2 linked regions of the Verminephrobacter eiseniae EF01-2 genome follow. Each later gene encodes a partner of the first gene's protein in a complex. Links are inferred from orthologs where the notes say so. Each region holds a gene or a part of one and is shown in the gene's direction. Other genes may lie near its edges. The genes, in order: tsaD and tsaE.

Region 1 (14,880 bases):
TCAACTCGGTGATGCGCGGCGTGTTCCTCAAGGACAGCGCGCTGCGCCGTGAATTCCTCGCCCTGCTCCCTGGCAGGAATTGACCCTGCCGGGGCGCCTGCTCTATGCCCGCCGTGCGGTCGGCACTTCGGCGGCGGCCATCGAGGCCATCCTCACCTAGTGTCGCGTCACCGATCATCTGTCGGTCTGCGCTGGCCATCGAAGCGCATCGCGGCGTTGCATCGCTTGCCAATACAGATCGGTATGGGCAAGCGATGCGCCTTGCGCTGCGCTCCGATGGCTGCGCGCAGCCTACGACATCTGATCCGTGACGCGACACTAGGCCCATCAGCACAACCCGGGCTGCGGCATCACCGGTGTGCTGTGCTACGGCGCCGGGGTCTTTCTGCACCAGCCATCGAGGGCGGGCGCCACGCCGTGAGCGCGCTGTATGGCCAGATACAGCGCAACCCGCGCCACCGCGACGTGCAACGGCTGCACTACGAGGAGATCACCGAGCGTCGCCTCGGCGGCTGGACCATGGGGCAGGTGAACCTGTCCAGGGTCCAGCATGCGATCTTGCCCAAGTACTGCGCAAAGCCCGCGCTCGACCCGGATGCGGTCTCGGGCAAGGTTTCGCTGGCATTGCTCGAAGAACCGATGGCCACGGCCTCGATCATTGGCCATGCCTGAAAATCCGGGAACCCGCTGAACCGGGGCGCCGGCGCTAGTGTCGCGTCACCGATCAGATGTCGTAGGCTGCGCGCAGCCATCGGAGCGCAGTGCAAGGCGCATCGCGCCGCCAATACCGAGCGTATTGGCAAGCGATGCAACGCCGCGATGCGCTTCGATGGCCAGCGCAGACCGACAGATGATCGGTGACGCGACACGAGGCTGCCGGCGCCGCGCTCCGGGCCAGGCGGCGCCGTTCACTGCCGGGGCGGTGTCACATCGATTCCAGCGCCAGCGCCGTGGCTTCGCCACCGCCGATGCACAGTGTGGCCAGGCCCCGGCGCAGGCCGCGGGCCTTGAGCGCATGGATCAGCGTGACCACGATGCGCGCGCCGCTGGCGCCGATCGGGTGGCCCAGCGCGCAGGCGCCGCCGTTCACATTGACCTGCTCGTGCGCCAGGTTCAGCTCTTTCATCAGCGCCATGGGCACGACGGCAAAGGCCTCGTTGATCTCCCACAACTGCACATCGCCGACGGCCCAACCGGCCTTGGCCAGGGCTTTTTGCGCGGCGCCCAGCGGGGCGGTGGCAAACCATTGCGGCGCTTGCGCGTGCGTGGCGTGGCTCACGATGCGGGCCAGCGGCTGGCAGCCGAGCTTTTGCGCGCTGGATGCGCGCAGCAGCACCAGCGCTGCGGCGCCGTCGTTGATGCTGGAGCTCGATGCGGCGGTGATGGTGCCGTCCTTTTTGAAGGCCGGTTTGAGCGTGGCGATTTTTTCGAGCCGGATTTTGCCGGGCCCTTCGTCGATCGACACCAGGGTCTGGCCGGCGCGGGTCTTGACGGCGACGGGCTCGATTTCGGCGGCGAAGGCGCCCGACGCGGTGGCGGCCTGGGCGCGCTGCACGCTGGCGCTGGCAAAGGCGTCCTGCTGCGCGCGGCTGAACTGGTACCGGGCGGCGCAGTCTTCGCCGAAGGTGCCCATCGAGCGGCCGGCCTCATAGGCGTCTTCCAGGCCGTCGAGCATCAGGTGGTCGTACAGGCGGTCATGGCCCAGGCGGTAGCCGGCGCGGCCTTTTTGCAGCAGGTAGGGGGCGCGGCTCATGCTCTCCATGCCGCCGGCCACGATCACCTCGTGCGTGCCGGCCAGCAGCATGTCGTGGGCCAGCATCGCGGCCTTCATGCCCGAGCCGCACATCTTGCTCAGCGTGACCGCGCCTGCGCTGTCGGGCAGTCCGCCCTTGAACGCCGCCTGGCGGGCGGGCGCCTGGCCCTGGCCGGCCATCAGGCAGTTGCCCATCAACACTTCGCCCACGGTCTCGGGCGCCAGGCCGGCACGCGCCAGCGCGGCCCGGATGGCCACGCCGCCCAGGTCGTGGGCGGCCAGGTCGGCAAAGTCGCCCTGCAACGACCCCATGGGGGTGCGGGCCGCGCCGACGATGACGATGGGGTCTTGGGGGGATGCTGGCATCGGTTGCTCCTTGGTTGATTGGTTGGTTTGGCGCATTGTGGCCCTGCCGGCCCGGGCTGCGCCGGTTCATGCGGGCGCCGGCGTTCTGACGGCGCCGGCGACGCCGGCGATGGCCGCCTGGTAGATCGCGTCCAGCCCTGCGGTGCTGTCGACGGTCATTTGCAGGTCGTTGATCAGCCCGTCCTTGAGCCCATAGCACCAGCCATGCAGCGTGACCTTCTGGCCCCGGCCCCAGGCATCGAGCATGACCGTGGTCTGCGCGACATGGGCCACCTGCTCGATGGCATTGAGCTCGCAGAGCACGTCGTGGCGCCAGTCCGGGGCGATGGACGCGATCAACTCCCGGTGGCGGTCGCGCACATCCTGCACATGGCGAATCCAGTTGTCGGCCAGCCCGACGCGGGTGCCCTCCAGCGCCGCGCGCACGCCGCCGCAGCCATAGTGGCCGACCACCATCAGGTGCGCGACATGCAGTTGGTCGATGGCGTACTGGATGGTGGACAGGCAGTTCAGATCGGTGTGCGCCACCACATTCGCCACATTGCGGTGCACGAACACTTCGCCAGGCTCCAGGCCCGTGATCTGGTTGGCCGGAACGCGGCTGTCCGAGCAGCCGATCCACATGTACTTGGGCTGCTGCTGCGCCAGCAGGCCGGTGAAGAACCCGGGCCGCTCGCGCTCCATCCGGGCCGCCCAGGCGCGGTTGTGCACAAACAGGTCTTCGATCGATGAGGTCATGGGGTTTGCGGGTTGGCTCCGGGGGCTGCCTGCGGGTGGCGCGCGTGGCGGCGGCTCAACAGGTTTCGGCAAACAGCTCGCGGCCGATCAGCATGCGGCGGATCTCGCTGGTGCCGGCGCCGATCTCATAGAGCTTGGCATCGCGCCACAGGCGGCCCAGCGGGTAGTCGTTGATGTAGCCATTGCCGCCATGGATTTGCAGACCTTCGCCGGCCATCCAGGTGGCCTTCTCGGCGCACCACAGGATTGCGCTGGCGCAGTCCTTGCGCACTTGGCGCACATGCCCGGTGCCGAGCAGGTCCAGGTTCTTGGCCACCGTGTAGGCAAACGCGCGGCCCGCTTGCAGCGTCGTGTACATGTCTGCGACCTTGGCCTGGATCAGTTGGAATTGGCCGATGCTCTGGCCGAACTGCTGGCGCTCATGGATGTAAGGCAGCACATGATCGAGCACCGATTGCATGATGCCCAGCGGGCCGCCGGTGAGCACTGCGCGCTCGTAGTCCAGGCCGCTCATCAGCACCTTGGCGCCCTGATCGAGGCCACCGAGCACCTGGGCCGCAGGGACTTGCACACCGTCGAACACCAACTCGCCGGTAGGGCTGCCGCGCATGCCCAGCTTGTCGAGCCTTTGCGCGCAGCCAAAGCCGGGCATGCCCTTTTCGATCAGAAAGGCCGTGATGCCCTGGCTGCCCGTTCCGGGCCCGGTTCTGGCGTACACCACCAGGATATCGGCGTCCGGCCCGTTGGTGATCCACATCTTGCTGCCATCGAGCAGGTAGTAGCCGCCCTTGTCCTCGGCGCGCAGTTGCATGCTGATCACGTCGGAACCGGCGCCGGACTCGCTCATCGCCAGCGCCCCCACATGCTCGCCGCTGATCAGCCGGGGCAGGTACTTGCGCTTTTGCTCAGGGCTGCCGTTGCGGTTGATCTGGTTCACGCACAGATTGCTGTGCGCCCCGTAGGACAGGCCGACAGACGCGCTGGCGCGCGAGATCTCCTCCATGGCCACCATATGGGCCAGATAGCCCATCGCGGCGCCGCCATAGGTCTCGGGCACCGTGATGCCGAGCAGCCCCAGGGCGCCCATCTTGCGCCACAGCGCCATCGGGAATTGGTCGCTGCGGTCGATCTCCGCCGCCTGTGGCGCGATTTCGGCCTGCGCGAAATCGCGCACCGCGTCGCGCAGCGCATCGATGTCCGGGCCGAGTTGGAAATTCAGGCCGGGAAGAGGGGCGGGAAGGCTCATGAATGTCTCCAGAGGCAAAGATGATCGGGCCAGGCTCAGCCCGGGATATTGTCGCGGCCCGTCGGCCGTCGCGCAGCCACTTGCCGGTTCGGCCGCTGATGCACCAGCCCTCAGCAGCGCGCTGCCGCCCCCGGATCACCGAGCGCCTCGACATCGGTCGGCAACAGTTCGATGGTGGCGCGCAGGCCGGGCATGGCGCTCATCAAGGACTGCTCGAGCTGGCCGCGCAGCGTGGCGGCCTGGCCCAAGGTCCAGTCGGCGGGCAGATGCAGGTGCAGGTCGACGAACTGGCGCTGGCCTGCGCGGCGGGTAATCACATGGTCGAAGCGCAAGGCCCCGGGCGGCTGCGCTTGCACGAACTGTCGCAGCGTGCTGTCGATGCGGGCCTGCACGGCGGGTTCCACGGCGCTGTCCATCAGGCCCTGGGACGAGCGCCACACCAGCGTTGCGCCTTCTTTGAGGATGTTCAGCGCCACGGCGATGGCCGCCAGCGCGTCCAGCCAGAGCCAGCCGGTCAGGGCCACGCCGGCAATGCCGGCCAGCACGCCGGCCGAGGTCCAGACATCGGTGACGAGGTGGCGGGCGTCGGCCTCCAGCGCGACCGAGCGGTGCTCGCGCGCCGAGCGCAGCATCATCCAGGCCAGCAGGCCATTGAGCGCCGAACTGAGCAGCGACAGTCCCATGCCCCAGCCGGGCTGCGCGATCGGCTGCGGCTCCAGCAGCCGGTACCCGGCCGCCCACAGGATGCCCACCGACACGCCCACGATCAGCACGCCCTCGAAGCCGGAGGAAAAGTATTCCGCCTTGTGGTGGCCATAGGGATGGTCGTCATCGGCCGGGCGCTGCGCCACCGTCACCATCGCCAGCGCAAACATGGCGCCGGCCAGGTTCACGAACGACTCCATTGCGTCCGACAGCAGACCCACCGAGCCGGTGACATGCCAGGCCAGCGTCTTGAGCACAATGGTGAGCAGCGCCACGGCCACCGAAGCCCACAGCAGGTGGCGCGGGCTGAGCCAGCGGCGCGGCGCGGCGGGGCAAGTGGGCATGGTGGCGGGCCTTCTCGGGCAGTGGCAAAGGGCCTGCAAATTACACCAGTTTTCCGACGGCCCGCGCTAGTGTCGTGTCACGGATCAGATGTCGTAGGCTGCGCGCAGCCATCGGAGCGCAGCGCAAGGCGCATCGCGCAGCCCATACCGAGCGTATTGGCAAGCGATGCAACGCCGCGATGCGCTTCGATGGCCAGCGCAGACCGACAGATGATCGGTGACGCGACACTAGGGACGCCGCAAAACCGGCTTTGCCGGGGCGCAGGCGACCCGAGGGGAAAGTGCGGGGGCAGCCCACCCGGGGTGTCAGCGCTTTCGGGTTTTACACTCGCGCCATGGGCTTGCTGATCCTGGGCATTGAATCATCGTGCGATGAAACCGGCGTGGCGCTGGTGCGTTCGATCGGCGCTGCCCGGCCCCGGCTGCTGGCGCATGCGCTGCACAGCCAGGTGCAGATGCACCAAGCCTATGGCGGCGTGGTGCCGGAACTGGCCAGCCGCGACCATATCCGCCGCGTGCTGCCGCTGACCACGCAGGTGCTGCGCGCGTCCGGCCAGCGGCTGGCGGATGTCGATGTGCTGGCCTATACGCGCGGCCCCGGCCTGGCCGGGGCGCTGCTGGTGGGCGCCGGCCTGGCCTGCGCGCTGGCGGCGGCCCTGGGCAAGCCGGTGCTGGGCGTGCACCACCTGGAAGGGCATTTGCTGTCGCCGTTCCTGAGCGCGGACCCGCCGGAGTTCCCGTTTGTCGCGCTGCTGGTATCGGGCGGCCATACGCAGCTGATGCGTGTGGACGGCGTGGGCCGCTACGCGCTGCTGGGCGAGACCATCGACGACGCAGCGGGCGAGGCATTCGACAAATCCGCCAAGCTCATGGGCCTGGGCTACCCCGGCGGCCCCGCCTTGGCGCGGCTGGCCGAACAAGGCAGTGCCACGGCATTCGGGCTGCCACGGCCTTTGCTGCACAGCGGCGATCTGGACTTTTCCTTCGCCGGCCTGAAAACCGCCGTGCTCACGCAGGTCAGAAAGCTCGGCGACCAGTTGCCGGCCCGCAAGGCCGATCTGGCAGCCAGCACCGAGGCCGCCATCGTGCAAGTGCTGGTGAAAAAAACCCTGGCGGCGCTGCGCCAGACCGGCCTGCGACGCATCGTGGTGGCCGGCGGCGTGGGGGCCAACCGGCGCCTGCGCCAGCAACTGGACGCCGCCTGCGCCGACAGCGGGCTGCGCGTGCACTACCCGGAACTGGCGCTGTGCACCGACAACGGCGCGATGATTGCGCTGGCCGCCGCGATGCGCCTGCAGGCCGGGGTGCAGCAGGCCGGCACCGACTACGCCTTCGACGTTTTGCCCCGCTGGCCGTTGGCGGCCAGCGCCTGAAAGCCCGGCATGCCCGTCTACCGCAGCGCCCTGTTGCGCTTTGCCGACGACGGCACGGCGCTGTATGACGAGGACGGGCTGCTGGCCGTAGGCCCGGACGCCCAGGGCCGCCAGCGGGTGCTGGCCGCAGGCGCGTGGCAGGCGCTGGCGCCGCGCTACGCCGGGCAGCCGGTCGTGCCGTTGCCGGGGCGCATTCTGGCGCCGGGCTTTGTCGACATGCATATCCACTTTCCGCAGACCGACGTGATCGCCTCGCCGGCCGACGGTTTGCTGCCCTGGCTGGAGCAACACACCTACCCCCAGGAGACGCGCTTTGCGGCGCCCGGGCATTGCGCGCAGGTGGCGCAGTTCTTCATCGCCGAACTATTGCGCAACGGGGTGAGCACGGCGCTGGCGTTTGGCAGCTCGCACCCGGCCTCGGTGGATGCGCTGTTTGCCGAGGCCCGGCGCCAGCAGATGCGGCTCATCGCCGGCAAGGTGCTGCAAGACCGCCACTCGCCCGACGGCGTGCGCGACCAGACCGGGCAAAGCCTGCTCGACACGCAGGCGCTGATCCGGCGCTGGCACGGCGTGGAGCGCCTGGGCTACGCCATCACGCCGCGCTTTGCCCCCACCAGCACGCCCGAGCAACTGCGCGGGGCGGGCGAGTTGGCCGCGCTCCATCCCGATGTCTGGATCCAGTCGCATGTGGCTGAAAACCGGCACGAGGTGCGCTGGGCGCGCGCGCTGTTCCCGGCCGCGCGCAGCTACCTGGCCGTGTACCACGGCTTTGGCCTGCTGCGCCAGCGCGCGGTGTATGCGCATTGCATCCATTTCGACGACGAGGACCGGGCGCTGATGCGCGCCAGCGGCGCAGTGGCGGCGGTCTGCCCGAGCAGCAACCTGTTTCTGGGCAGCGGATTTTTCGACTACGCCCGCGCCGAGCGCGCGGGCTTTGGCTACGGCCTGGCCAGCGATGTGGGCGGGGGCAGCAGTTTTTGCCCGTTGCACACCATGCTGGCCGCGTATTACGTGGCGCGTGCGCGGCGCGTCCCGCCGGCGTTCGATCTGTCACCCCGGCGCCTGTGGTGGCTGCACACCGCAGGCGCCGCCAAGGCCCTGGGCCTGGCCGGCGTGGTGGGCAACCTGCAACCCGGTTGCGAGGCCGACTTCGTGGTGCTCAACCCCCGCGCCACGCCGCTGCTCGAGCGCCGCACCGGCCAGGCCGCAAGCCTGGACGAGTTGCTGTTCGCGCTGATCGTGCTGGGGGACGACCGGGTCATCGAGCGCACCGTGATTTCTCAAGCAAAATACTACGCTGGCGCATGATCTCCATGTGCTGCAAGCTACAAATCAAATAGCGCATGGCGACCCGCCCGGGCCATGGCGCAAGAAGGTCTGCGATGAGCATCAAGAGCGATAAATGGATCCGCCGCATGGTCGCCGAGCACGGCATGATCGAGCCTTTCGAGCCTGGCCAGGTGCGGCAGGTCGAAGGCCGCAAAATCATCAGCTACGGCACCAGCAGCTACGGCTACGACATTCGCTGCGCGCCCGAATTCAAAGTCTTCACCAACATCCACAGCACGGTGATCGACCCCAAGAACTTCGACGCCAAGAGCTTCGTCGACTTCGCGGGCGACAGTTGCATCATCCCGCCCAACAGCTTCGCGCTGGCCCGCACGGTCGAGTACTTTCGCATTCCGCGCAATGTGCTGACCATCTGCCTGGGCAAGAGCACCTATGCCCGCTGCGGCATCATCGTCAACGTGACCCCCTTCGAGCCCGAATGGGAAGGCTTTGTGACGCTGGAGTTCTCCAACACCACGCCCTTGCCCGCCCGCATCCATGCCGGCGAAGGCTGCGCGCAGGTGCTGTTCTTCGAGAGCGACGCGGACGACGTTTGCGAGGTCAGCTACCGCGACCGTGGCGGCAAGTACCAGGGCCAGGTCGGGGTGACGCTGCCCAAGGCGTGAGGACGTGGATGGCAGCGCGCGCTCAGCCGCGCCGCGCCGCGCTATGCGTCGTGCATGGCCGTGCGCATGGCCAGCCGCGCTGCGGCCAGATCCCAGCCGGCCCAGCCACAGCTTTTGAACAGCACCGGCCCGGAGCCGGCCGTCCACCGGCCTTGCACCACATCCCCGAGCACCGGCATGGCCGCCACGTCAAGTCCGGCTTGCAGCAGATCGCCGGCCTCGTGGCCGGCATCCGGGGAATCGACCACGATCTGCCCCTGCTGCGCCAGATGCCGGCACAGCGCCGGGGCCAGTTCCAGCATCGCCGGGGTGAAGGCGCCCACTGCGGCGACAAAGGCATCGGGGCGCGGCGCGGCCGCCAGCACCACGCGCCGGGCGGTGGTGCAGGTCACGATCAGCGGGCAGTGGGGCGCGGCCGCATCCGCGTCGGCCACCACCCGGGCCTGGGCACCCAGGGCCTGCACCTGCGCGGCCAAGGCCAAGGCACTGGCGCTGCTGCGCGAGGCCACCCAGACCTCGCGCACCCCCAGGCCCTGAATGAAAGCCTCGGCATGGGAGCGGCCCTGCACCCCGGCGCCGACGATCAGCAAAGGGCCTTGCGGCGCCGGCGCCAACAGCCGGGCGGCCAGCAGCGAGACGGCCGCCGTGCGGCGCGCGGTGACGGTGGGGCCGTCGAGCACCAGCCGGCGCTCGCCGGTGGCGCAGTCGAACACCAGCACATCGCCCTGTATCGACGCGCGCCCGGTGCCGGCGTTGCCGGGGGTCAGGGTGATGAGCTTGATCATCGCCACGCTGTGGTCGGTGGCCGGCATCACGAACAGGCTGCCGCCATGCGCCAATGGCAGCATGCTGCGGGCGGGGACCGCCACGCTGCCGTCGCGCAGCAGGGCGGCGATTTCATCGGCCAGACCGGACCAGGGCAGGCGCGCCGCCGTGGCCGCCGCATCCAACATGCCGGTGGTTGCGCAAAAGGCAGGCAAAGACATGGGCGGACTTTACACACAACGCCGGGGCAGCGCCGCGGCGCCCGGGCGCCGGTTTGCCGCCGTGCCGATCGTGCAGGCCACGGATGCAGGCCACATGTAGCTAACATGTGCCAACGATGTGCGAGCAAAATGTGCGCCTTGCTGTGCGCCTTGCGCTATCGAAAGCATCGTATATGCCGGCCTTGCCGGCACGAAAAAAGGCAAAAAAAGCCGCTGCGCGCACTGGTGCGACAATAGCCGACCCAATGACAAGTTCCTTCTCCAATCTGATGCTGGCCGAGCCGCTGGCGCGCGCCGTGGCCGAAATGGGCTACACGGCCATGACGCCGATACAGGCGCAAGCCATTCCGGTGGTGCTGACCGGCCAAGACGTGATGGGCGCCGCCCAGACCGGCACCGGCAAGACGGCGGCGTTCTCGCTGCCGCTGTTGCAGCGCCTGCTGCGGCACGAGAGCAGTTCCGCATCCCCCGCGCGCCACCCGGTGCGGGCGCTGGTGCTGCTGCCCACGCGCGAGCTGGCCGACCAGGTGGCCCGGCAGATCGCGCTGTACGCGCGGCACACCAAACTGCGCAGCACCGTGGTGTTTGGCGGCATCGACATGAAGCCCCAGACCCTCGAATTGAAAAAAGGCGTGGAAGTGCTGGTGGCCACGCCCGGGCGCCTGCTCGACCATATCGAGGCCAAGAACGCGGTGCTCAACCAGGTGGAATACGTGGTGCTCGACGAAGCCGACCGCATGCTCGACATCGGCTTCCTGCCCGACCTGCAACGCATCCTGAGCTACCTGCCCAAGGAGCGCACCACGCTGCTGTTCAGCGCCACCTTCTCGCCCGAGATCAGGCGCCTGGCCAGCAGCTACCTGCACCAGCCCGTGACCATCGAAGTGGCGCGCCCGAATGCCACGGCGGCGACGGTCGAGCAGCGCTTTTACAGCGCCAACGACGACGACAAGCGCCGCGCCATCCACCAGGTGCTACGCACGCGCGGCCTCAAGCAGGCGTTCATCTTCGTCAACAGCAAGCTCGGCTGCGCCCGGCTGGCGCGCAGCCTGGAGCGCGAAGGGCTCAGGACGGCTGCCCTGCATGGCGACAGAAGCCAGGACGAACGCTTGAAGGCGCTGCAAGCCTTCAAAAGCGGTGACGTGGACCTGCTGGTGTGCACCGACGTGGCCGCGCGCGGCCTGGACATCAAGGACGTGCCTGCGGTGTTCAATTTCGACGTGCCCTTCAACGCCGAAGACTATGTGCACCGCATCGGCCGCACCGGCCGCGCCGGCGCCTCGGGCTTGGCCGTCACGCTGGTCTCGGGCAGCGATGCGCGGCTGGTGGCCGACATCGAAAAGCTGATCGGCAAAAAGACCGACCTCGAAGCCATCGAATACGACGAAGACCGCCCCCGCGGACGCATCAACGACGGCCGCCGCGCATGGCGCCAGGACGATGAGACGGGCCATCCGTGCGACACCGGCAGCCCGGCCACGCGCGAGCGCCGCGAACCCTCCCGGGGCATGTCTGCGGCGCCGGCTGCGCAGGACCCGTTTTTCGCCAAACCCTACGAACCCGACAGCGCGGCGGCCACCGCCCCCTCGGCCTGGGAGTCCGTCGCCCGGCCGCCCGTGCGCGGCAGCCTGTCGGCCAACATCAAGCCCAAGCGCCATCTGGCGGCCCTGTTCAAGGCGGCTCCGCCCGAAAGCCCGGCGCCGTAATCAGGCCCCGTCATCAGGCCGGCCGGCACGCGCTCAGAGCGGCGCGCAGCGCACCTGCAACCGCTCGCGCTGCGCCAGCGTCGCGCCAAAGCGCACGGCGCTCAGGCAGCCGCCCCAAACGCAGCCGGTGTCCAGCCCCAGCAGGTCGCTGCGCTCGATCCAGCCCAGCGTCGACCAATGCCCGAAGGCCGTCAACTGGCCTGCGGTGCGCCGCCCGGGCACATCGAACCACGGCATCAGGCCCGGCGGCGGCGTGGCGCTGTCCGTGCTGGCAAAGTCCATCCGGCCGCTGGCCGAGCAAAAGCGCAGCCGGGTGAGCGCATTGACGATCACCCGCAGCCGATCGCCGCCGGTCAACGCCCCGCTCCAGCGCTCGGGCTGGTTGCCAAACAGCGCGTGCATGAAGGCCGGCAGCTCGGCGCTGCGCAGCAGCGCGTGGACTTCGTCCGCGCGGGCCAGGGTGTCGGCGACGGACCAGTCGGGCAGCACGCCGGCATGCACCATCAGCAACTGCTGCCCGGCATGTTCGTGCACGCGGGCCAGGGGCTGCTGGCGCAGCCAGGCCAGCAAGGCCGCGCGGTCGGGGGCCTGCAGCACGCTGGCCAAGGTGTCGCGGCGCGCGGGCTGGCGCACACCCTGCGCCACGGCCAGCAGATGCAGGTCATGGTTGCCCAGCAGGCAGCCGATGGCGGCGCCATGGCGCATGCAGCGGCGCAGCACGGCAGCCGAGTCCGGGCCCCGGTTGACCAGGTCGCCGAGCAGGTAGGCCGTGTCCCGGCTGGCAGAAAAACCGATGCCATCGAGCAGGCGCCCCAGGGCTTCATCGCAGCCCTGGATGTCGCCGATACAGTAAAGAGCCATGGGGCATGCTTGTGTCGTGTAATGGAAGCGGGTATTTTCTGCCCCGATGATCCCATGGGGCGCGGCGGGTGTTGCGCCATTGCCGCACCCGGGCAGGAGCCGGCCCATATGCCGGCGCGTTTTCTGCTGCCGCAAACAGGGGGCATTTTCCGGCCCGGGATTCCCGAGGCGCCAGGCCGGCCGGGGCTGTCCGCCTTGAATACCACCGGGGCGGCGTATTCATCGGGGCCGCCGGATTCACGGGATATGCGGCGCAGCGCGTTATCTGTGGCGTTCCCTGATGAAAATTCTTTGCGCTTGCATGGCGCTCCGAATTATTCGTATAATCGCCCCGTCATCAACTACCAACTGAAACCCAAGCACCATGACCAGCTACAAAGAACTCCTGATGCAGCGCGAAGCGCTCGAGCAGCAAATCAATGAAGCCCGACGTAATGAACTGGCGAACGCGGTGAGCCAGGTCCGTGCGTTGGTGGCCGAATATGGGTTGACTGCCAGAGACATATTCCCCACCAGCAAGTTCCTGTCCGGCGGCAGGATACCGGGTGCTCGCGCCAGCCGCGGCACCAAGGTGGCGCCCAAGTACCGTGAGCCTGCGACGGGCCAGACCTGGACCGGCCGTGGCAAAGCGCCCAAGTGGATTCAAAACGAGGATCGCGCGAAATTCGCGATCTAAATCCGCCACACCTGTAACCGGGTGCCTGCACCCGGCCATGAGGCCATGAAAAAAGCCCGCATCTGCGGGCTTTTTTCATGATCTGGCCGCATGACCCCAGGCTTGCACCGTTTGCGGGGAGACTGCCAAAATGAATGCCGCTACAGGAGTTCTCCATGACCTTACCGTCCAAGCCGCCCACTGCGCCCGCGCCCGCCCGGCACGCGTTTGCCGATCTGCTGCGGGTTTTCAAAGCGGCGTCGGGCAAAGAGGGCCGATTCTATAGTCTGCCCGCGCTGGCCCGGCAGTTTCCCGCCATCGGGCGCTTGCCGATATCGATCCGCATCGTGCTCGAATCGGTGCTGCGCAACTGCGATGGCCGCAAGATCACTGCCGAGCATGTGCGGCAATTGGCCTGTTGGGCGCCCCGGGCCGAGCGCAAGGATGAAATTGCGTTCGTCGTTGCGCGCGTGGTATTGCAAGACTTCACCGGCGTGCCGCTGCTGGCCGACCTGGCCGCGATGCGCAGCCAGGCCCTGCGGTTGGGGCAAAACCCGCAGAAAATCGAGCCGCTGGTGCCGGTGGATTTGGTGGTCGACCACTCCATCATGGTCGATCATTACGGCCGCAAGGATGCGCTCGATCTGAACATGAAGCTCGAATTCCAGCGCAACCGCGAGCGCTACGAGTTCATGAAATGGGGCATGCAAGCCTTTGACCGTCTGGGCGTGGTGCCGCCGGGCTTCGGCATCGTGCACCAAGTCAATCTGGAGTATCTGGCGCGCGGCGTGCATCAGACCGGAGACGGCATTCATTATCCCGATACGCTGGTCGGCACCGACAGCCACACCACGATGATCAACGGCATCGGCGTGGTCGGCTGGGGCGTGGGCGGCATCGAGGCCGAGGCCGCGATGCTGGGCCAGCCGGTGTACTTTCTCACGCCCGATGTGGTGGGCGTGGAACTGGCGGGCCAACTGCGCGAGGGGGTCACGGCCACCGATCTGGTGCTCACTGTCACCGAACTGCTGCGCCAGCACAAGGTGGTGGGCAAGTTCGTCGAGTTCTTCGGCGCCGGCACGCGCACGCTGGCGCTGCCCGACCGCGCCACCATCGCCAACATGGCGCCCGAGTACGGCGCCACGATGGGCTTCTTCCCGGTCGACGAAAAAACCATCGCTTACTTCCAGGGCACGGGCCGCAGCCAGGACGAGATCGAAGTCTTCGAGGCCTACTTCAAGGCCCAGGGGCTGTTTGGCGTGCCGCTGGCCGGCGAACTGGACTATTCGCAGGTGGTCCGGCTGGACCTGGGCAGCGTCACGCCCAGCCTGGCAGGCCCCAAGCGGCCGCAGGACCGCATCGAACTGGGCCAGGTCAGCCGCCAGTTTGCCCGGCTGTTCAGCCAGCCCGATGCGCACAACGGCTTCAATCGCCCGGCCGGGCTGCTGCACCAGCGCGTCGCGCTCCGGCGCGACGGCGCGCAGGGCAGCAGCGCCGGCAACGGTGATCGGGGCATCACCGTGGGCAACGGTGATGTGCTGATCGCCGCCATCACCAGTTGCACCAACACCTCCAACCCCGGCGTGTTGCTGGCCGCCGGGCTGCTGGCCAAAAAGGCGGTGGCGGCGGGGCTGGTGGTGCAGCCGCATATCAAGACCTCGCTGGCGCCCGGCTCGCGCATCGTCACCGAATACCTGGCGCAGACGGGTCTGCTGCCGTATCTGGAGCAGCTCGGCTTTGCGCTCGTCGGCTATGGCTGCACCACCTGCATCGGCAATGCCGGCGACTTGGCGCCCGAGCTCAACGAGGCCATCACGCGCCACCAACTGGTGTGCGCGTCCGTGCTGTCGGGCAACCGCAATTTCGAGGCGCGCATCCACCCGAACCTCAAGGCCAACTTTCTGGCCAGCCCGCCGCTGGTGGTCGCCTACGCCATCGCCGGCACGGTGCTCAAGGACTTGATGACCGAGCCCGTGGGCCAAGGCCGGGGCGGGCGCGACATCTATCTGGGCGACATCTGGCCGAGCAGCGAAGAAATCGGGCAACTCATGCAGTTCGCGATGAACGGCCCGGCCTTGCGCGCCAGCTACGCCCGGATCGCCACCGACCCCGGCCTGCTCTGGCAACAGATCGAGGGCGTGGACAGCAAGACCTACCGCTGGCCTGCCAGCACCTATATCGCCGAGCCGCCT
Region 2 (14,797 bases), 430 kb from region 1 along the record:
TTCCCCCCCTGCCCTATAGCACCACGCCAGAAGACATCCAAGCCCGCATCCCGACGCTGCATGCGTTGCGCGAGCGCGGCTTTCGCCTGGCGTTCGACCAGCAGGTCTTGCGCCGCGCCTATACCCAGTGGCTGCCATTGGCGTCTTTCATCAAGCTGGACATGCAGGCGATCAAGCCCGAGTTCGCCGGGCCTTTGGTCCAATTCACCACACAGCACAGCCAGGCCACACCGATCGCCGAGAAAGTCGAAACCGCCGCGCAGTACGAGCTCATGCGCTCTCTGGGCGTCAAGCTGTACCAGGGCTACTGGTTCGCCAGCCCGTCGCTGGTCAAGGCCAGCACGATCCGCCCTACGCAGGCGGCCATCATCGAGCTGATCAACCTGGTGCGCAGACAGGCCAGCACGGGCGCGATCGAGAACCTGCTCAAGAAAGACCCGACCTTGTCTTTCAACCTGCTGCGCTTCATCAACTCCTCGGGCTTTGGCCTGTCATGCGAGATCACCTCGTTTCGCCATGCCGTCATGATCCTGGGCCTGCAAAGGCTGTTCCGCTGGGCGGCGCTACTGATGACTACCTCGCGCGCCGGCGGCGCGCCGCCCGCCGTGGGCCAGACCGCCGTGGTGCGCGGCCGCCTGATGGAGTTGCTGGCCGCCGAGTTGCTGCCGCCCGAAGAAGTCGACAACGCCTTCGTGGTCGGCGTGTTCTCGCTGCTCGACACCATGCTGGGTGTGCCGATGGACAAAGCCCTGGACTCCGTGGCCCTGCCCAAGTCCGTGGTCGATGCGCTGCTGCACGGCAGCGGCATTTTCGCCCCGTTCCTGGCGCTGACCATGGCCTGCGAAAGCGGTGACGAAGTGAGCTTTGCCCGATCCGCGAACGCGCTGCAACTGTCCAACCGCCAGGTGAACTGGGCCCATTTGCAGGCCCTGACATGGGCCGAGGGCCTGAGCGCAGGGTAACGGCCGCAAAGGAGCGCTTCGGCCCGGGTTCGGCCCGGGCCGGCCTGTCAGTTGCCCCGGACGATCCCGGCCGCGCGGATGATGCGCGCGTTGCTCTCGGACTCCTGCGCAATCTGGCGCGCAAATTCCGCGCTGCTGCCACCGGTCGGCTGGTTGCCGCCGGCGCGCAGCCCGCTGCGGATGTCGGGCAGCGCCAAGGCCTTGTTCACCTCGGTGTTGAAGCGCGCGATGATCGCCGGCGCGGTCCGGGCCGGGGCGTAGATGCCAAAGAGCGACCATCGGTTGGCGTCCGGCTGTTGCAGTTCGGCCAGCGTGGGCACATCGGGCAAGGCATCCAGCCGCGCCGGCGCCCCCACGGCCAGCGGCCGGAGCTTGCCCGCCTTGATGTGCTGCAGCACCGCCGCCGTGGCATTGACGGTCAGTACCTCGAACTGTCCGCCCAGGGCGTCGTTGATCTGCTGGCCTCCGCCCTTGTAAGGGATGTGCGTGATTTGCACCTGCGCCGCCGCCTGTATCTGTTCGAGCATCAGATGCCCCAGTGACCCCTGCCCGGCTGTCGCCAAGCGCAGCGCGCCAGGCTGTTGGCGCGCCATCCCGATCAATTCCTTGAAGTCCGTCGCCTTGCTGGCCGAGGTGCCCAGCAGCAGCACCGGCGAATACATCACGCTGACCACCGGGGCAACGCTCTGCGGATCGACGAGCGCAGAGCCCAGGTGCGGATCGAGCGACAGCGGGCTGATGGCGGCAAAACCCAGGGTGTAGCCGTCGGCCGCCGCCTTGGCCACGGCATCGACCCCCAGGCTGCCGCCGGCGCCGGCCTTGTTCTCGACCAGCACCGGCGTGCCCAGTTGCACGGTCAGTTTGTCGGCCAGCGCGCGGGCCATCTGGTCACTGACGCCACCGGCCGGGTAGGCCACGATGAGTCGGATCGGCTTGGCCACGGGCCAGTCCTGTGCCAGGGTCAGGCACGCAATGCCCAGCAGCAGTGCGCCGGTCAGCCATTTTTTCATGGAATCTCTCCTTGCGATCATAGGTTCATGGGTCGTGGTGCGGCCGGCCCGTGCGCCGGCCCGGAAATGGTGGCACGAAATGAAATCGATGCGTTTCCTGTCGAGGCGGGGCGCAAACCGCAGAGGCACCGGCTGGGTATCGCGGGGATTGGCAACGCCGCCCTAGTGTCGCGCCACCGATCATCTGTCGGTCTGCGCTGGCCATCGAAGCGCATCGCGGCGTTGCATCGCTTGCCAATACGCTCAGTATTGGCCGCGCGATGCGCCTTGCGCTGCGCTCCGATGGCGGCGCGCAGCCTGCGACATCTGATCCGTGACGCGACACTAGCACGAAATGCGCCATTTCCATCTGCAGTCATTTACCGGCCGGTGCACGGCTGCGCGGATGGTGCTCATCATGCAGTTGCTTGAGCCGCTGGCGTGCCACATGGGTGTAGATGGTGGTGGTTGAGATGTCGGCATGACCTAGCAACAGTTGTACCACGCGCAGATCGGCGCCATGGTTGAGCAGGTGGGTGGCAAACGCATGGCGCAGCGTATGCGGCGACAGCGGGACCGTGATGCCCGCCACCCGGGCCCATTGCTTGACGATGATCCAGAACATGACGCGCGTCATGCCGCAGCCGCGCCGGGTCACGAACAGGTCGTCCGTGCGCTGGCCGCCCAGGATCACGCCGCGCGCCTGTTGCAGGTAGCGCTCCAGCCATTGGCCGGCCTCGACACCAAACGGCAGCAGGCGCTCCTTGCCGCCCTTGCCGGTGACGCGCAGCAGGTTTTCATCGAGCGCCAGATGGAAGGTTTTCAACCCCACCAGTTCGGTCACCCGCAGGCCGCTGGCATACATCAGTTCCAGCATCGCGCGGTCGCGCAGGCCCAGCGGCGTGCCCGGATCGGGGGCCTGCAACAGGGCCTCGACCTGGGTCTCGGTCATGGTCTTGGGCACGCGCAGCGGCACGCGCGCGGCCGCCAGGCGCGCGGTCGGATCGGCGCTGATGCGCCGCTCGCGCAGCGCCCAATGAAAGTAGCGCCGCAGCACCGTCAGGCGCCGGTTGGCCGATGTGGCGCGGGTTTGCGCATGCCGCGCCGCAAAGTACGCCTGCAGATGGTGCTCTGCCGTGTCGTCGAGCGCCACGGCCGGCTGCTGCGCGTGCAGCCACTGCGCATACCGCGTCAGGTCGCTCCGGTATGCGGCCAGCGTGTTGCGCGCCAGCCCGTCCTCGAGCCAAAGGGCGTCCAGGAAAGCATCGATGGCGTCGGGATCGGGCATGCGCGGGCACCGATGGCCTCGTTCGGCAAGTCGAGCGGCCGATGCGGCGGCTTCCCACCGGGCCGGCAACGCTCATTCAAGCGTCAGTTTTTGCTTGGCCACCACCTCTTTGTAGACCGCGAACTCGGCCTTGATCTGCGCGCCGAACTGCTCGGGCGTATTGCCGATCACGATCGAGCCGGTGTCTTCGATGCGCCGCTTCACCGCCGGGTCTTCCAGGGCTTTGCGCACTCCGGCGTTGATCTTGTCGATGATGTCCGCAGGCAGCCCCTTGGGGCCCACGATGCCGTAATAGGCCATGCGGTTCACCGGCTCCAGGCCCAGTTCCTTGAACGTGGGCACGTTCGGCAAGGCCGCCACACGCTGGGAGGATGCCACCACGATAGGCACCAGGCGGTTTTCCTTGATGAACGGCAGGGCCGAGGGCAGGTTGTCGAAAACCATCGGCACCTGGCCGGCCACGGTGTCCGTCAGGGCCGGGCCGGCACCACGGTAAGGAATATGCGCCACAAAGGTACCCGTCAGGCTCTTGTACAGCTCCATCTGCAAGTGGCCGATGCCGCCGGTTCCCGACGAGGCATACGAGTACTTGCCCGGCACCTTCTTGATCTCGGCCGCGAAGGTCTTGTAATCCTTGGCCGGAAAGCCCGGATGCACCGCAATGATGTTGGGCGTGGCCGCTATGTTGATGACGGGCGAGAAATCCGTCAGCGGGTTGTACGGCGTCTTCGGATTGATGGCCGGGTTGGCCGCCGTGGTCGACACGGTGGCCACGCCAAGGGTATAGCCGTCCGGGTTTGCGCGGGTCAGTTCTGCCGCTCCCACGATGCCGCCGCCACCGGCCTTGTTGTCGACGATCACGCTCTGGCCCAGGGCCTTGCCCAGCGGGTCGGCGATCACACGCGCAATGATGTCGGTGGTGCCGCCGGGGGCAAAAGGCACGATCAACCGAATCACTTTGTGGGGGTAGCCCTGCGCAGCCACGGATCCGGCGGCGACCGCCAGCGTCAGCGCGAGCCATTGACGACGATGCATTGATTTCTCCTTCATGGGGATGACAAACAAGACAGACAAGACAGTGCCGATGGTATGCGCAATGGGCGCTGGCAATGGGCACTTTGTCAACCGGCGGAGTTCAGGCCATCCGGCTTCGGGGGCAGCGCCCGACGACAGGCATGGCCCATGCATGTCCGATGCGTGGCCGTTGGCGCCACCTTGGCCTTGGTATTCTCAGCCGATGAACTATGCCCAGCTCCTGCTCCCGGATTTTTCGCTCATCCTGTGCGGTTACCTGATCTGCCGCTACACCGCACTGAACCGGTCGGTGTGGCAGCCGGTCGAGAGCCTGGTGTACTACCTGCTTTTTCCGGTGCTGCTGTTCCAGTCCATCGTCCAAAGCCCGGCGGACATCGGCGCTGCGTCGGGGCTGATCGGCGCCGGCATACTCGCGGGGGCGATCAGTATCGCGCTGGCCTATAGCCTGCCGTACTGGCCCTGGGTCGGGCGGCGCCTGGACATGCGCGACCATGCCGCCAGTGCGCAGGTGGCGTTCCGCTTCAATTCCTTCATCGGCCTGGCCCTCGCCGAGCGGCTGGCAGGGCCCCAGGGGCTGCTGCTGATTGCGGTGCTGATCGGCGTGTGCGTGCCACTGTTCAACGTGGCGGCGGTATGGCCCATGGCGCGGCATGGCCAGCACAGTTTTCTGCGCGAGTTGCTGCGCAACCCGCTGATCATCGCCACGGCCTCGGGTCTGACGGCCAACCTGCTGCATCTGACGATTCCCGCATGGGCCATGCCCGCCGTGGGCCGCATCGGCGCGGCGTCGCTGGCGCTGGGGTTGATGGCCGCAGGCGCCGGCCTGCAACTGAGCCTGCTCACCAGGGGCAAGGTGCTGAGCGTGTCGGTGCTGCTGATCCGCCACCTGGTGCAGCCCCTGCTGGCGTTCGCGCTGGCACGGCTTTTCCGGCTCGATGCGCTGCAAACCACGGTCTTGCTCGCCTTCTGTGCGCTGCCTGCGGCGTCGACCTGCTACGTGCTGGCCGCCCGCATGGGCTACAACGGCCCCTATGTGGCGGGGCTGGTGACCTTGTCCACGCTGCTGGGCATCGCCAGCCTGCCCCTGGCCTTGGGCGTGTTGCGCTAAAGCCCCCTTGCCGGGGCCGCGCGCGCCGGCACCATCGAAATGCCCAGGCGTCGAGCGCTGCCAGCGCATGTGCCATGCGCGCCTCGATCGGCATGGCGTCAACCGCCGAGCGCCCAGGCGACATGCTCGCGCACCAGCGGGCTGGCATCCCGGGCGCGCAAGCGCAGCGCAGCGCGCAGGGCCTCGTCCCCGGTGGCGCGCAGCGCATTGCCCAGCGCCACGGCCACATTGCGCAGCCAGCGCTCGTGGCCTATGCGGCGGATCGGGCCGCCTTCGGTCAGGCGCGCAAAAGTGGCCTCGTCCCAGGCAAACAACTGCACCAGTTGCTGGCCCGACAGGCCCTGGCGCTCGTCGAAATCCGGCAGACGGCTGACCTGGGCGAACTTGTTCCAGGGGCAGACCAGTTGGCAATCGTCGCAGCCGTAGATGCGGTTGCCCAGCAACGGCCGCAGCGCGAGCGGAATCGGCCCGGCATGCTCGATGGTCAGGTACGAGATACAGCGCCGCGCATCGAGCCGGTGCGGCGCAATGATGGCCTGCGTCGGGCACAGGGCCATGCAGGCGTTGCAACTGCCGCAATGCGCCGCGACGGGCGCGCTGGCGGGCAGCGCCATGTCCACATAAATCTCGCCGAGAAAGAACATCGATCCGGCCGCGCGGTTGAGCACCAGCGTGTGCTTGCCGCGCCAGCCCAGCCCGCTGCGTGCGGCCAGTTCGGCCTCCAGCACGGGCGCAGAATCGGTGAACACACGGTGGCCAAAGGGGCCAACCGCCGCCGCGATGCGCGCGCTCAGCGTTTGCAGGCGCGTGCGCAACACCTTGTGGTAGTCGCGCCCGCGGGCATAGACGGAGACGATGCCCTCTTGCGGGCGCGCCAGGCGCCCGAGCTCGACCGCCTGCCAGCCCTGGGGCGCGCCCGCGCCGGTGTTGCGCGGCAAATAATCCATGCGCGCCGTGATCACGCTCACGGTGCCGGGCAGCAGTTCGGCCGGGCGCGCGCGCTTGAGGCCATGCACTGCCATGTAATGCATGTCACCATGCAAGCCTTGCGCAAGCCAGGCCAGCAAGCCGGGCTCTGCGGCAGACAGGTCCACCCCCGCAACGCCGAGTTGGGAAAACCCCAGCGCGCGGGCCCACTCCTGCATTTGAGGAACGAGTTGACTGTAGCTCCACATACCGGCCAGATTGTAGAAAGCAGCGCGGGCCAGACCTGCCGCCACTTCACCTGGCGCAGTGAAGACGACACCGCTGCCTTTGCGCGCCGGCTCGCTGCGCAGCCGCTGATCGGCAACGCCTACCTGACGCTGCACGGCGACCTGGGCGCGGGCAAGACCACCCTGGTGCGGCATCTGCTGCGCGCCCTGGGCGTGCAGGGGCGCATCAAAAGCCCCACCTACACCGTGGCGGAGCCGCACGAAGCCCCGCATCTCGCGCCCCACACCCTGGTGTGGCACTTCGACTTTTACCGCTTCGACGACCCGCGCGAATGGGAGGACGCCGGGTTCAGGGAACTGTTTGCCCAGCCGGGCCTGAAGTTGGCAGAATGGCCGGAAAAAGCCGCAGCGCTTGCGCCGCCTGCGGACCTCGCCATACACCTCCACGCCATCGATGACACCGCCAGACAGGTCACGCTGCACGCCCACAGCCGAACCGGACGCAGCCTGCTGCAAGGACTCTGAACGCATGGACCGCCGCCCCCCCGCCCGGCGCAGCCTGCTGCGGGCCGCCAGCTTGGCGCTGCTGCTGGGTCGCCTGCGGATGGCGCACGGCGCCGGCATCGTGGCGGTGCGCATCTGGCCCGCGCCCGAGTACTCGCGCGTGACCATCGAATCCGATGAAGCGCTGAGCGCCAAGCCGTTTTTCGTGGCCACGCCGCCACGCCTGGCGGTGGACATCGAAGGCGCAGACCTCAGCCCCGCGCTGCGCGAACTGGTGGCCAAAGTCCGCTTCGACGACCCGAATATTGCCGGCATCCGGGTCGGGCAAAACGCGCCCGGCGTGGTGCGGCTGGTGATAGACCTCAAGCAGGCCGCGCTGCCGCAGGTGTTCACGCTGCCCCCGGTGGCGGCGTACCGGCACCGGCTGGTGCTGGACCTGTACCCGGCCGCGCCGATGGACCCGCTGCAAGCACTGATTGCCGAGCGCCTGCGCGACGCGCCGCCGCCCCCGGCAACAGCCGCCCCGGCCCCGGCCCCGGCGACGACCGCCCAGACTCCGGCGCCACCGGCCGCGCCTGACCCGCTGGACGCACTGATCGCCCAACACAGCAATCACCGCAGCCCGCCCCCGGCAGAAACCGCGCCGCCCACGCTGGCCGCAGCGCCCATCAGCACCGCCCCTGCTGCACCGGCACCGCCGCTCCCCGCTGTCCCTGCCGCACCGGCGCCCCCCATCGTCCCCGCCGTACCGGCACGCCCCGGCAACCGCGCCACGGCCACACCAACCGATCGCCTCATCATCGTGGCGCTGGACCCCGGCCACGGCGGCGAAGACCCTGGCGCCATCGGCCCTGCGGGCACGCGCGAGAAAGACGTGGTGCTGCGCGTGGCGCAGTTGCTGCGCCAGCGCATCAACGCCACCACCGTGGCCGGCAACCCGATGCGCGCCTACCTGACGCGCGACGGCGATTACTTCGTCCCCCTGGGCACGCGCGTGCAAAAAGCCCGGGACGTGCAGGCCGACCTGTTCGTGAGCATCCATGCCGACGCATTCACCACCCCTGCGGCGCGGGGCGCCAGCGTGTTTGCGCTCAGCCAGAGCGGCGCATCCAGCGCGGCAGCGCGCTGGATGGCGAACAAGGAAAACCAATCCGATCTGGTGGGCGGCATCAATGCGCAGCGGCAAGCGCAAGACCGGTATGTGCAGTTCACCAAACTGGACATGAGCATCACCGCGCAGATCAAGGACAGCCTCCAACTCGGCCGCGTGCTGCTGGGCGAGATCGGCCAACTGGGCCAGTTGCACAAGCCGCAGGTGGAGCAGGCCGGCTTTGCCGTGCTCAAGGCCCCCGACATTCCCAGCGTGCTGGTCGAGACCGCCTTCATCAGCAACCCCGAGGAGGAAAAGCGCCTGCGCAGCAGCGCCTATCAAGAGCAACTGGCCAATGCGCTGATGCGCGGCATCACGCGCTACTTTGCCAAAAACCCGCCGCTGGCGCGCAGCCGCTCGATTTGACGTTCGACCAGCGTCGCTTTCTGCTGCGGCGCCAGCCCCCGGATACGCATCACCCCTCGATGGGCCGGGCTGCAAGGCTTCGATAAACTACCGGCCCCCACAGGAGTCATTGAATGGCAGTCAGCGAACAAAGCCTTTTGGCCGCACTCTCGTGCGTGCAGGACCCACATGCCGGCCATGATTTCGTCAGCACCCATGCGCTGCGCAACCTGCAAATCCAGGGCGGCGATGTGGCCTTCGATGTGGAACTGGGCTACCCCGCCAAGAGCCTGCTGCCCGAACTGCGCCGCCAACTGGTGGCCGCAGCCAAAGGCGTGGCAGGGGTCGGGAACGTGTCGGTCAACATCAGCACCCGGGTCATCGCCCATGCCGTGCAGCGCGGCGTGCCGCTCCTGCCCCAAGTGCGCAACATCGTTGCCGTGGCCTCGGGCAAGGGCGGCGTGGGCAAGAGCACCACGGCCGCCAACCTGGCCCTGGCCCTGGCCGCCGAAGGCGCCAGCGTGGGCGTGCTCGACGCCGACATCTACGGCCCGAGCCAGCCCATGATGCTGGGCATCGACCGCCGCCCCGACAGCGCAGACGGCAAGACCATGGAGCCGCTGGAAAACTACGGCCTGCAAGTGATGTCCATCGGCTTCCTGGTCGACCAGGACCAGGCCATGATCTGGCGCGGCCCGATGGCCACGCAGGCGCTCGAGCAACTGCTGCGCCAGACCCGATGGCGGGATCTGGACTACCTCATCGTCGACATGCCGCCCGGCACTGGCGACATACAGCTCACGCTGAGCCAGCGCGTGCCGATGACAGGCGCCGTGATCGTCACCACGCCGCAGGACATTGCGCTGCTCGATGCGAAAAAGGGCATCCGGATGTTCGAGAAGGTGGGCGTGCCCATCCTGGGCATCGTCGAGAACATGGCGGCCCATATCTGCAGCCACTGCGGCCATCTGGAGCATATCTTCGGCGCCGACGGCGGCAAGAAGATGGCCGCCGACTACGGCATCGACTACCTGGGCGCGCTGCCGCTGGACATCCGCATCCGCCTGCAGGCCGACAGCGGCCGGCCCACCGTGGTGGCCGACCCCGATGGCGAGGTGGCGCGGATCTACAAGAAAATGGCGCGCGACATGGCGCTCAAGATCGCCCGGCAGGCCAAGGATTTCTCGCACAAATTCCCGACCATCTCGATCAGCCAGGAAACCTGAAACAACCCCGGGTCGCCGGCGCCGCCGGACCCTTCGGGCGGGCAACGCCAGCGCTGCGGGCATGGCCGTTGCGCTGCGGCCACCGGCGGGCTGCCAGCACACCGCGCGTGAAGTTCGCCTGCACCGGCACTGCCCAGTTCCCTGCGCGCAGGCGCACTGCCAGCCCTGCGTCAGACCGGCTGGCCGCCCTGGTCTTTCTTGCAGATGAAATGACCGTCGCGCAGATGCCATTGCGGCGGCTGCGCCGGATGCGGATGGACCTGCCATTCGATATGGCCAGAACCCACATGGATGTCGGCCGTCGCCAGCGTGTTCTCTGCATCGCTGTCCAGCGGATCGGCGCGCAGGATCGGGAACCCGGCATCCTCGGCGTCGGCCAATACCCGCAGCGGATCGAGCGCCTTGCCCGCCGCTTCGGCCAGCAGGGCCTGGCCGCGTCGTTGCCGATGTTGCGAAGAGGCGGTGATGATTTGCGGCAACTGCCGCAGCGGCGCATGCAGCGCATGGTTCGCATGCAGGCCGCGCCCGGCGATCGTGACCACGGCGCAGGCTTCGGAGCTGAACTCCACGCTGAGCAGCCCGGGTTCATCCCGGTGGGCCAGCGTCAGGTGAAAGCCGCCTGCGCGCTCGGTGCCATGGATCAGCGCCAGCGCCTGGTCCAGGCGCGCGACATCGAGCAGCGCCCGCGCCAGCACCATGCGCGGGATGCCGGCCCGCACCCTGCGGCAGCGCAGGTTGTTGACCGTCATCGCCAGGCCGCCATCGGTGACGGCAAAGGTGTGGCCCGCTATCGATCCGGGATAGATGAAAGCGGCAAACGCTGCGCCCCCCGCCACCTCGAATGCGGCGATGGCGCAATGGCCGGCGAAGGCCGGGTCGCCGTCCTCGTTGTGCGTGATGCGCCTGACCGTTCCTGCCTGCTGCACGGTCGTGCAGCCATCTTCGTTCACGGCGATATCGCCATCCGGCGCCATGGCCCAGAGGTCGCCCCGGCAGTTCCACAGGAACACCTCTTCAAACGGCCGCTCCAGACCGATGGCCAGGCCCTGCAACTCATCCCATACCCGGGGAAAACGCAGGCGCACCAGGCGCGACATGCTGTCGGCCAGCAGCGTGCCACGGTAGCGCATGACGCTGGCCCAGGCCGCAGAGTGCCGCGCATACTCATGCAGCGCTGCGGCGCCGAATCGGCCCAAGGCCCGGCCCGCGTCAAAAGGGGCGCCTTCGATTTCGAGGTAGCTCAAGCGCGGGCATTTCATTGCACATGCCGCAGGAAGTCGTGCAAACGCTGGTTCGGCGGGTTGTCCAGCAGTTCGGCCGGCGGCCCGTCGACCGTGATGTGGCCGTTTTCCATGAAGATCAGCCGCGTGCCCACCTGGCGGGCGAACTGCATCTCATGGGTCACGACCACCATCGTCATGCCATCTTCGGCCAGCGCCTGCATCACGCGCAGGACCTCCTGGCGCAACTCCGGGTCCAGCGCCGAGGTCGGCTCATCGAACAGCATCAGCCGAGGCTTGATCGCCAGCGCGCGGGCGATCGCAACGCGCTGCTGCTGCCCGCCCGAAAGCTGGCTCGGGTAGTGGTTCATGTGCTGCGCCAGGCCGACCTTGGTCAGCAGTTCCCTGGCCTGCGCATGGGCCTGGGCCTTGGACGCGCCGCGCACCTGGCGCGGGCCGAAGGCGACATTCTCCAGCGCCGTCATCTGCGGGAACAAATTGAATTGCTGAAACACCATGCCCGCCTCCTGGCGGATCTCGCGCTTTATGGCATTGCCGGCGCGCACGCTCAGGCCGCCGACCAGCAAATCCCCGCCATCGATAGGCTCGAGCGCGTTGATGCACCGCAGCAGCGTCGATTTCCCGGAGCCGGACGGGCCGATCAGCACCACCACCTCGCCCTGGCAAATCTGCAGGTTCACCCGATCGAGCACGACATGGGCCGCAAAGCGCTTGTCGACATTCCTGAATTCGACGATGTTCACAGAATTCGCATCCTTTTTTCCAGCACCCGCAAACCCAGCGTCAGCACGCCGATCAGCAGCAGATAGATCACCGCGACCGCCGTCCAGATCTCGACGGCCCGAAAGTTGGTCGCCATGATTTCCTGGCCTTGGCGCGTCAGTTCGCCAACACCGATGACAATGAACAGCGAAGTGTCCTTGAGGCTGACGATGAACTGGTTGCCCAGTGCCGGTGTCATGCGCCGAAAAGCGACCGGACCGACAACGAATGCCAGCACCCGCCAGTGCGGCAAGCCCATGGCCAGCCCGGCCTCGGCAAGGCCCCGGGGCACCGACAAAAACGCGCCGCGCACGATCTCGGCAATGTAGGCGCCCGAGTTGATGATGATCGAGGCAATGGCGGCGCTCATCGGGTCCACGCGCAGGCCGATCAGCCCGGGCAGCGCAAAGTAGATGAACATCACCTGCACCACGATCGGCGTGCCGCGCACCAGCCCGACATAAGCCCAGCCCAGGCTGCTGAGCATGCGGCCGCCGTAAGCCCGCATCAGACCGAACGAGACGCCGAGCAGCGTCCCGCCGACCAGCCCGAACACGGTGATCAGCACCGTGAGCTGGGCGCCTTTGAACAGCGCCGGCAGTGCGCCGGCGATCACTGACCAGTCAAAATCCACGATGACTCCTTGCCAGGCCCGGTGTTCCATGGCGCGCTCCGCAAGCCGGGCACGCCGGGGAACTGGCCGCGCCGCTGGCGTCGCTCCCCATGAAGCGCTGCCGGCGGCACGGGGTCGTTCACCCCATCACTTCGGCGGCTCGGTCTTGAACCACTTTTTATAGATCTCGGTGTAGCGGCCATCGGCCTTGATCTTCGCCAGTGCAGCGTTGACCTGCGTGCGCAGCGGGCTGCCCTTTGGGAAACCGATGCCGTACTGATGCGCCATCATCTGCGTGCCCACGGCCCTGACCTTGCCGGCACCCGCCGTGGCGATGTAGTGCAGGATGTTCGGGGTGTCATGCATTGCGGCATCCACGCGCCCGGTCATCAGTTCCAGATAGGCGTTGTCGATGTTCGGGAACTGGCGCAGCGTGGTCCCGACAAAGTGGGCCTTCGCGTAGTCGACCGTAGCCGTGCCGGTCTTGAGCGCCAGCGTCTTGCCTTTGAGGTCGGCCACGCCGCCGATCTTGCTATCGCTGGCCACCATCAGGAGCAGGCCACTGTCGTAGTAGCCATCGGAGAAGTCGATGACCTTCTTGCGCTCGTCCTTGATGGCGATGCCGGCCAGTGCGACATCCACGTTTTTGGTTTGCAGCGCGGGCAAGATGCCATTGAAGTCCATCGGTTGCAGCTTGTACGGGAGCTTCAACTCCTTGGCCACGGCATCCCACAGATCGATGTCGAAGCCGACATAGCTGTCGCCCTGCTTGAACTCGAACGGAATGAAGGCGGTATCGATGGCAACCAGCAAAGGCTCGGCAGCAGCAGCGGGGGTGCAGATCGGTGCCGTGAGCGATACGGCAAGCGACGCGGCGGTCAACAGTTTCACCAGCAAGTGTTTCATGGCAGTCATACGGGTCAGTCTTCCATCACGGGGGTTGAGTGGATTGGCGCCATCAGATTTGCCCACAGGACCCACAAGGCGGCCCAGCAAATCCCGATGGCACAATGCCGGCGCTGTCCGGCCAGAGCGCAAGCCTGCGATTGTACGAGCGCATCTGCATCCCCCCCAAAGGTCCAAAAGGCCCAAAAGACCCTCAAGTCGGCATCAACCGCCGGCAGCCACAGATGCCCGGGTCACGGCGGTGATCGACGCGCCCAGCAAACGGGTGATCTCCTGCAGGTCAGCGCGGCTGGCGATAAAGGGCGGGGCCAGCAGCACATGGTCGCCGTGGACGCCATCGGCCGTGCCGCCGGACGGATAGCACAGCAGCCCACGGGCCAGCGCGTCCTGCTTGACCGCTGCGTGGACTTTCAGCGCTGCGGCAAAGGGCCGCTTGCTGCCCCGGTCGGCCACCAGTTCGATTCCCCAGAAGAAGCCACGGCCACGGATGTCGCCCACATGCGGATGCTCGCCCAGCGCCTGCCGCAGCATCGCGCCGAAGGCCAGTCCGTCGGCGCGCACCTTGGCCAGCAGACCGTCGCGCCGGATCACCGTCTGCACCGCCAAGGCCGCAGCACAAGCCACCGGATGGCCCAGGTACGTGTGGCCATGCTGGAAGAAGCCGCTGCCTTGCGACAGCGCATCGACGATCTTCTTTTGCGCCAGCACCGCGCCCACCGGCTGATAGCCACCGCCCAAGCCCTTGGCGATCGTCACCAGGTCGGGCACGACATCTTCCTGCTCGCTGGCATAAAGCGTTCCGGTGCGCCCCATGCCGCACATCACCTCGTCGAGGATCAGCAGCACCCCATGCCGGTCGCACACCGCGCGCACTGCGTTGAAGTAGCCCGGCACGGGCGTGAGCACGCCGGCCGTCGCGCCCCCCACGGTCTCGGCGACAAAGGCGATGACGCGGTCCGCGCCCTGCGCGACGATGGCCGCATCGAGCTCGTCCGCCAGCCTCAGCCCGTACTGCTCGGGCGTCTCGCCGGCGCGCTGCTCGCGGTACGGATAGCAAGGCGCCACATGGGTGGCCGGCACCAGCATCGGCGCAAACGGAGCGCGCCGCCACGCATTGCCGCCGACGGCCAATGCGCCCAGCGTATTGCCGTGGTAGCTCTGGCGCCGGGCGATGAAATGCGTGCGCTGCGGCTGGCCGATCTCGACGAAATACTGTCGCGCCATCTTCAACGCCGCCTCCACCGCCTCCGAGCCGCCACTGACCAGGTAGACATGGCCCATGCCCGCAGGGGCGGTGCGAACCAGTTCGTCAGCCAGCCGCTCGGCCACCTCGGTCGTGAAAAAGCTGGTGTGCGCATAGGCCAGGCGGTCGATCTGCGCATGCATGGCCGCCAGCACATCGGGGTGGCCATGACCGAGCGCGGACACTGCCGCACCACCCGAGGCGTCGAGATAACTGCGCCCGGCAGCGTCCTGAATGCGCATGCCGCTCGCGCAGGCGGCGACCGGCGGTG

Evidence for each region.
Region 2: the proteins of tsaD (region 1) and tsaE are in contact, whole or in part, in a crystal structure (PDB 6N9A), measured with the Thermotoga maritima proteins. The link is inferred for Verminephrobacter eiseniae EF01-2 from one-to-one orthologs. Residues at the interface, in WP_004082750.1 of Thermotoga maritima: Cys10, Asp11, Arg49, His50, Leu82, Gly84, Gly135, Gly136, Glu154, Thr155, Leu156, Asp157, Asp158, Ser159, Glu162, Asp165, Lys166, Arg169, Leu170, Tyr175, Lys213, Thr214, Leu217, Tyr218, Gln221, Arg222, Asn324; in WP_004082108.1 of Thermotoga maritima: Leu37, Gly38, Lys46, Lys57, Val59, Lys60, Ser61, Thr63, Phe64, Thr65, Leu66, Met67, Val69, Pro71, Tyr82, Arg83, Leu84, Asp86, Asp88, Phe89, Asp93, Ile128, Asp130, Glu131, Arg134.

What each region holds. Positions count from the first base shown.
Region 1 is NC_008786.1:1,475,069-1,489,948, forward strand. The notes cover bases 4,556-7,506. They hold tsaD (tRNA (adenosine(37)-N6)-threonylcarbamoyltransferase complex transferase subunit TsaD), read left to right. Parts: upstream 4,556-5,487; coding sequence 5,488-6,525; downstream 6,526-7,506. Other genes in these bases: VEIS_RS06520 (cation diffusion facilitator family transporter), read right to left, coding at 4,556-5,152; VEIS_RS25670 (hypothetical protein), read right to left, coding at 5,193-5,381; guaD (guanine deaminase), read left to right, coding at 6,535-7,506. Outside these bases: folE (GTP cyclohydrolase I), read left to right, coding at 1-83; VEIS_RS29635 (hypothetical protein), read right to left, coding at 718-912; VEIS_RS06505 (acetyl-CoA C-acyltransferase), read right to left, coding at 926-2,119; can (carbonate dehydratase), read right to left, coding at 2,186-2,857; VEIS_RS06515 (isovaleryl-CoA dehydrogenase), read right to left, coding at 2,913-4,103; more of VEIS_RS06520, read right to left, coding at 4,214-4,555; more of guaD, read left to right, coding at 7,507-7,833; dcd (dCTP deaminase), read left to right, coding at 7,908-8,480; VEIS_RS06540 (delta(1)-pyrroline-2-carboxylate reductase family protein), read right to left, coding at 8,522-9,466; VEIS_RS06545 (DEAD/DEAH box helicase), read left to right, coding at 9,712-11,172; VEIS_RS06550 (symmetrical bis(5'-nucleosyl)-tetraphosphatase), read right to left, coding at 11,206-12,033; VEIS_RS06555 (H-NS histone family protein), read left to right, coding at 12,398-12,709; aconitate hydratase AcnA, read left to right, coding at 12,865-14,880.
Region 2 is NC_008786.1:1,902,501-1,917,297, reverse strand. What follows is about bases 5,433-8,300. They hold tsaE (tRNA (adenosine(37)-N6)-threonylcarbamoyltransferase complex ATPase subunit type 1 TsaE), read left to right. Parts: upstream 5,433-6,539; coding sequence 6,540-7,061; downstream 7,062-8,300. Other genes in these bases: VEIS_RS08330 (N-acetylmuramoyl-L-alanine amidase), read left to right, coding at 7,066-8,300; queG (tRNA epoxyqueuosine(34) reductase QueG), read right to left, coding at 5,481-6,527. Outside these bases: VEIS_RS08365 (EAL and HDOD domain-containing protein), read left to right, coding at 1-962; VEIS_RS08360 (Bug family tripartite tricarboxylate transporter substrate binding protein), read right to left, coding at 1,010-1,972; VEIS_RS25850 (hypothetical protein), read left to right, coding at 2,039-2,383; site-specific tyrosine recombinase XerD, read right to left, coding at 2,328-3,239; VEIS_RS08350 (tripartite tricarboxylate transporter substrate binding protein BugE), read right to left, coding at 3,312-4,274; VEIS_RS08345 (AEC family transporter), read left to right, coding at 4,477-5,382; more of VEIS_RS08330, read left to right, coding at 8,301-8,556; iron-sulfur cluster carrier protein ApbC, read left to right, coding at 8,670-9,761; VEIS_RS08320 (C45 family autoproteolytic acyltransferase/hydolase), read right to left, coding at 9,932-11,020; glutamine ABC transporter ATP-binding protein GlnQ, read right to left, coding at 11,017-11,745; glutamine ABC transporter permease GlnP, read right to left, coding at 11,742-12,398; glutamine ABC transporter substrate-binding protein GlnH, read right to left, coding at 12,525-13,283; VEIS_RS08300 (aspartate aminotransferase family protein), read right to left, coding at 13,488-14,797. UniProt on the Escherichia coli protein: Required for the formation of a threonylcarbamoyl group on adenosine at position 37 (t(6)A37) in tRNAs that read codons beginning with adenine.